Regions from separate parts of the Planococcus antarcticus DSM 14505 genome, predicted to be linked through region 2. Evidence: riboswitches for the same ligand, from Rfam matches in the RefSeq annotation. Region 2 holds a riboswitch; the other holds the start of a gene.

Region 1 (3,415 bases), 410 kb from region 2:
TGAGTCTCACTTTATGGTGAAATAACAAAAAAGTCAAGGGAGTTTTTGAATTTTTTTCACAATCTTTAGAATAGACGAAGAAACAATCTAGAAATCCGACTCAGTTTGAGGTTGTAGTTTTCTTTCGGAAAACAGAAGATACTTTGTTTTCAGTGCCATCCTTTATTCGAATAATGTTTTCCCGATGTTTCCATGCGGCCATGGCAAACAGTATAGAGGCTATCAGCCATGGCCAGTTTCCGGAAGCAGGACCGAAAGCGATTACGAAATAAACTGCATATAGTACAAGTACACCAATGACCAGGTAGTTTGTCGCGAGCGAAACGCTGATCAATAATAGCAAGCCAAGTAAACCAAGTTTCCAGTCGAGGGCTACCATGACGCCTATAACGGAAGCGGTGCCTTTGCCTCCTTTAAAGTTCATATAGAAGGGGAAATTATGGCCAAAAACAACACCAGCACCGGCAACAAATAATAATGCCCATATCATTTCAGTTGAAAAACTACCTGATTCCAATAACAGGCGCAGACCTGCAACGGCAGCAAACCCTTTAAAAATATCAATAAATGCAACAAGCAAACCGTATTTCCAGCCCAGCACGATGGCAGCATTGGAAGCTCCGGAGTTTTTCACCCCTTCTTTTTTGACGTTCACCCCTGATAATGCTTGCGCTGCAAGGGATCCGTGAAAACAACCGATTACATAGCCTCCGATAAATAATAACAAAATCCAGATAAGCATACAGATTCCTCCTCTATTACTTGATAACGTTTGAGGAAAGAGAAGGTTTCGAAATTTTTTGACTAATACACTTGACAAAAAGCGCCATAGTTTTTATAATTCACAACAAGACGAAAAACCAAATCAAATACTCTTATCGAGAGTGGCGGAGGGATAGGCCCTGTGATGCCCGGCAACCAACAGACGATTCTGTCTGAAAAGGTGCTAATTCCTACAGAATCGATTGATAGGTTCTGATAGATAAGAGGAGGAAACTCCGTAATTTACGGCCCTCTTCTTAGCGAAGAGGGCTTTTTGTTGTCCTCTTCGGCAATATGTATCAATAAAAAACAGGGGGAATGGAAAATGACAAACTTAAAACCAGAAACATTATTGCTACACGGCGGGCAACAACCGGATCCAGCGACAGGGTCAAGAGGAGTGCCAATCTACAAAACCACTTCTTACGTCTTCAAGGATACACAACATGCACAGGATCTCTTCGGCCTGAAGGACACCGGCAATATCTATTCGCGCATCATGAATCCAACAGTTGATGTCTTTGAACAGAGAGTAGCATTATTAGAAGGCGGTACTGCAGCAGTTGCTCTTTCTTCGGGAATGGCTGCCATCGCATTCTCTATTTTAAATATTGCAGAAGCCGGCGATGAAATTGTAGCAGATAGTAGTCTGTATGGCGGCACTTACAATTTATTTGCGAACACCTTGCCGCGTTATGGCATCACGACCACATTCGTGGATGCTACAGATCCGGAAAATTTCAAAGCGGCAATTACAGAAAAAACCAAAGTTTTATTCGGTGAAATTATCGGCAACCCAAGCCTGAATGTCTTCGATGTAGAAAAGGTAGCAACAATTGCACATGAAAACGGAATTCCGTTATTGATTGATAACACATTTGCTTCTCCATACGGCAGCAATCCGATTGAATTTGGTGCAGATGTGGTTATTCATTCCGCTACGAAATGGATCGGCGGGCATGGCACAACGATTGGCGGGGTAGCCGTGGATGCTGGAACATTTAATTGGGATAATCCACGCTTCCCGAACTATACGCAGCCAGACGAATCGTATCACGGACTGCGTTATGGCATTGATGTGCCAGATGCGGCATTTGCGACAAAACTGCGCGTGCAACTATTGCGGGATTTTGGACCATCACTGAGTCCGGAAAGTGCGCATGCTTTTCTTCAAGGACTGGAGACGCTGCATTTGCGCATTCCGAAACATAGCAGCAATGCTCAGCTTATTGCGGATTATTTAAGGCAGCATCCACAAATCGAATGGGTCAATTTCTTAGGATTTGAAAATCATCCTTCCCATCAATTAGCGAAGAAATACTTGAAGAATGACGGATATGGCTCGATTGTCAATTTCGGTATCAAAGGCGGACGTGAAGCGGGCCGTAAAGTGATCGATAGCGTCAATCTCTGGTCGCATGTAGCCAATGTAGGAGATGCCAAATCGCTGATCATTCATCCGGCTTCCACCACGCATCAGCAGCTGAACGATGAAGAACTGAAATCATCCGGAGTAACGGAAGAGTTGATCCGCTTGTCTGTTGGGTTAGAAAACGCAGAAGATTTAATCGCCGATTTGGAGCAGGCGATACAGGTAGCCGTATTGGAAAACGTATAAGGAGGGATTTTCATGAAGACAGTATCCATCGGCTCTTTAACTCTGGATTCAACTGAGATTTTAAACGACGTAGAACTTGCATACGAACGTCTCGGAGACAAAAAAGCTCCGGCTATTCTGGTGTGCCATGCATTGACAGGCGACCAATATGCAATTGGCACAGAGGAAAATCCAGGGTGGTGGGCAGGATTAATCGGACCAGGCAAGCCGGTGGATACAACTGTTTTTCAAGTGATTACCTTCAACGTACTGGGCGGCTGCCATGGCTCGACTGGCCCATTATCAAAAAATCCGGAAACAGGAGAACCTTATCGTGCTGAGTTTCCAACACTGACCATACGTGATATGGTGCGGGCCGAATATCATGCCTTGAAAAAACTGGGGATCGACCATCTTGCCGGCGTGATAGGCGGCTCATTGGGTGGAATGAAAACCTTGGAATGGGGAAAATCGTATCCAGAATTTATTGATGCGGTTCTTCCTTTAGCTGTCACACCCTACTACGGCGATTACGGTGTTGCTTTTAACCATATCGGCATTTTGGCGATTGAGAATGATAGAGATTTCAACTCTGGAAATTATGAGGATTCGGCACTTTTAAAAGGATTTCAAGTAGCCAGAATGGCAGGCATGCTCACTTACCGCAGTGGCAATATGTTCAATCAGCGATTCGGACGCACCAGCGATGGCGATGAATTCAATGTACAGTCGTACTTGAATTATCAAGGTAAGAAATTGGCAGGGCGTTTTGATGCCAATAGCTATGTACTGCTGCTGAAAGCTATGAACACGCATGACATTCAAGATGCTGTTTTGGACATTCCTGTCTATTCCTTGTCCTTTACCCACGATTTACTTTATCCAAGTGAATTGATGGTTCCCTGGCTGGAAAAACAGACGACTGCAACTTGGGAAATTGTTGAAACGAATTTTGGCCACGATGGATTTCTGGTTGAATTTGAAAAATGGGGCGGATTTATCGAGGAAAAGTTAAAAAGTCTATTCGTGCCTGAACTCACGCGGTAGCTGAGGTTT
Region 2 (3,415 bases):
TAACGGGTGGTTATGCAAGTACTCAGCGATAAGGCGGGCCGATTCAGATGACTGGCCTAACCGGGCACCTAAAGTTTTGATGCCTTGGATCAATAGATAGGAATCTTGCGCTCCTAAAACCGAACCGAAAGTATTTTGAATAAAACCAAGGCGGTTTCCGAGTTCTTCATCTTTGGTCACGGCAAGACCTGCAATGACATCACTGTGTCCGGAAAGGAATTTCGTCGCGCTGTGAAGCACGATGTCTGCACCAAGCTCTAATGGATTTTGGTAAAGTGGCGTCATGAAGGTATTGTCTACGAATGTCAGACAGCCATTAGCTTTCGCCAACTTTGCCGCGATTTCAATGTCAGTAATGTTCATGACGGGATTTGATGGTGTTTCCAAGTAAATCACTTTTGTATTCGGCTGGATTGCATTGGCCATTTCGTTCAAGTCGGTCATATTGACAAAGGTATACTCGATATTAAATTTATTCAAAACCTCGGTGATAAAACGGTAAGTGCCTCCGTAGACATCCTCTGAAACCAGGACGTGGTCTCCGGAAGACAGTAGCATGAAAGCGGAGGAAATAGCGGCCATGCCTGAAGAAAAGGCGAATCCACGTTTGCCGCCTTCTAGGTTTGCAATGGTTTCTTCCAATGCCAGGCGAGTCGGATTTCCAGAGCGACTATAATCGAAAGGTCCAAACGAATCCAGGCTTTTCTGATGGAATGTGGAAGATAAATAGATTGGTACGTTAACGGCCCCGGTTTGCGGGTCAACTCCAGTAGAGTGAATAAACCTGGTTTCAACACGATCAGTCATATTCAACAACCTCCTTCTGTAATTTCGAAAATGCCTGTATCAGGTCAGCGATTAAATCTTCAGCCAGTTCGACGCCAACCGAGAAGCGCAATAGCCGGTTGCAGACACCGCGTTTGGTGCGCTCTTCAAAAGGGATATCTGCATGGGTTTGAGTGGCTGGGTAGGTGATGAAGCTTTCAACGCCCCCTAAGCTCTCAGCAAAAGTGATGAGTTTGATGTGTTCAAGGAAAGGACCGACCCATTCTTCTTCCTGCAGCCGGAACGACAACATGCCACCTCTTCCGGGATACAGCACGTCCGAAATAGCCGGCTGCTGGGCCAAAAATGCTGCGATAGCCTTTGCGTTTGCTTCATGTTGCCGCATGCGCAAGGGAAGGGTTTTCAATCCGCGGATCAACAGCCAGGAGTCGAAAGGCGATAGTACGGCGCCAACTGAGTTGTGGAACATCGAGAGCTTTTCGCAGATGCTTTCGCCTTTTGCAGCAACTAGGCCGGCCAGGACGTCATTATGGCCGCCGATGTATTTGGTAGCACTGTGGATGACGATATTTGCTCCCAGTTCAATCGGCTGCTGAAAGAAAGGTGTCAGGAAGGGATTATCGACTATTAATAGAGGCTTATGCTTTTTGGCCAATGCTGCATAGGCAATAAGATCGATTTCTTGCATGAGCGGATTCGTTGGTGTTTCAATAAAGAGCGCACGCGTATTTAATGTGATTTTTTCTTCGGTGACCTGTACATCTTTAAACTCGGCATATTGGGGGTGGATATTATAAGTAGCTGCAAAGTGGTCCAGTAGGCGGTACGTTCCGCCATAAATATCCTCTGGCACTAATATTTCGTCGCCTGGACGGAAAAGAGACAAAACCAGTTGGATAGCTGCCATTCCAGAACTACAGGCAAATCCGGCATCCGCCCCTTCAAGTTCTGAAAATCCTTCTTCAAGGACTGAACGCGTCGGATTTTTTGTTCGCGTATAATCATAGCCAGTTGATTGTCCAAGTTCCTGGTGTTCATAGGCTGTTGATAAATAAATGGGTGGATTTACCGCTCCGGTAGCAGAGTCACTGCGATTGCCTAATTGAACCAATAAAGTTTCCAAGTTGTGTCTTGTCATTCTACTCATCCTCCCAACAATAAAAAAACAGAGACTTTCTTCAAAAGAAGAAAGCCTCTGTTTAGAAATGCATTCTTCTCATCTGGTAGGCAAAAGCCTATTGGAATTAGCACCGTAGTCTTCGTCAGACTGGTTGCTGAGACTTCACAGGGCCAAATCCCTCCGTCTCTCTAGATAAGAAATATCTTATTAAGTTTGGGTTGTTTCTGATTCGATGTTGGTAATCGTAAACCAATTGACGAAGAAAAGCAAGGGTTGAATTTTAAATAATGGAAATATATAGAGTGGGCGGGAAATTAGTTTGATTAACTACTTAAGGCAGAGCTGACCAGGCACTTTCACATTTCGTGTTGTCTAGCTTCAGCAGCCAGCTCTTCGGGACATAAGGCAACCCGGCTGTGCGACTGAAGAAACGTCGCTTCGCCGGTCTGCCTTATGCCTGTCAGAGCTACACGGCAGCTTCCGCTTTTCGTGTTGTCCAGTTGCAAGTGCCTAGCTCTTCGGGACATAAGTCAGCCCAGCTGTGTGGCAAAGAACGCCACACTACTGGTCTGCCTTATACCTGTCAGAGCTGACCAGGCACTTTCACTTTTCATAGCTTGAGCAAAAAAAAGGACGATTAAGATAAACATCGCTACAATGGAAGGGAATAGGAGTGAAAGTAATTATGCAGATTAAGAAATTCGAAAATATACCATTGTCGGTGCTTGATTTGGCGCCGATAAACGAAGGTGCTGAAACGGCGCAGACATTCAAAAATAGTGTAGAATTGGCACAGTATGTTGAGCGATTGGGGTTCAACCGTTATTGGCTAGCTGAACACCATAATATGCCGGGTATTGGCAGCTCAGCAACGTCGGTTCTCATTGGACATATTGCTGGAGCGACTAGCTCTATTCGTGTGGGTTCCGGAGGTGTCATGTTGCCAAATCATGCAGCACTTGTCATTGCGGAGCAATTTGGAACGCTAGAGACCATTTATCCAGGACGTATCGATTTAGGTCTCGGTCGTGCACCGGGCAGTGATCAGGCTACAGCCCATGCACTGCGCCGCAATATACAGAACAGCGGAGATGATTTTCCGCAGCAGGTAGCAGAGTTGGAAAATTACTTTTCGGAAAATCCGGTTGGACGTGTTCGTGCCTATCCTGGAACTGATTTGAAGATTCCGCTTTGGCTATTGGGTTCGAGCGGGTTCAGTGCACAGCTTGCCGCATTAAAAGGCTTGCCGTTTTCATTTGCCAGCCATTTTGCACCGGATTATATGATGCAGGCGCTGCAGTTGTACCACCAAAATTTCAAACCTTCTCCAGCTTTGGCGTCGCCTTACGCAATGCTTGGCGTCAATATCATTGTTGCGGAGACACAGGAACGTGCCGAGTGGCTGGCAACTTCTTCGCAACAGCAGATGTTCTCCTTGATGAGAGGCGAGCCGACGACGTTCCAACCGCCTATCGACAACCTTGGAGAAGTTTGGACGGATCGTGAAAT

Evidence for each region. Region 2 has a riboswitch for S-adenosylmethionine ahead of BBH88_RS13420 (methionine biosynthesis PLP-dependent protein). Riboswitches for the same ligand answer to the same signal wherever they lie in the genome.
Region 1: linked by a shared signal. The riboswitch ahead of BBH88_RS15210 (O-acetylhomoserine aminocarboxypropyltransferase/cysteine synthase family protein) and the one ahead of BBH88_RS13420 (methionine biosynthesis PLP-dependent protein) in region 2 are both predicted to bind S-adenosylmethionine.

Annotation. Positions count from the first base shown of each region.
Region 1 is NZ_CP016534.2:3,098,880-3,102,294, reverse strand. It holds gene BBH88_RS15215 (glycerol-3-phosphate acyltransferase) at 101-742, opposite strand; SAM riboswitch class I at 873-989, shown strand; gene BBH88_RS15210 (O-acetylhomoserine aminocarboxypropyltransferase/cysteine synthase family protein) at 1,088-2,380, shown strand; gene metX (homoserine O-acetyltransferase MetX) at 2,393-3,406, shown strand.
Region 2 is NZ_CP016534.2:2,686,792-2,690,206, reverse strand. It holds gene metC (cystathionine beta-lyase) at 1-807, opposite strand, end outside; gene BBH88_RS13420 (methionine biosynthesis PLP-dependent protein) at 800-1,924, opposite strand; SAM riboswitch class I at 2,000-2,105, opposite strand; gene BBH88_RS13415 (LLM class flavin-dependent oxidoreductase) at 2,592-3,415, shown strand, end outside.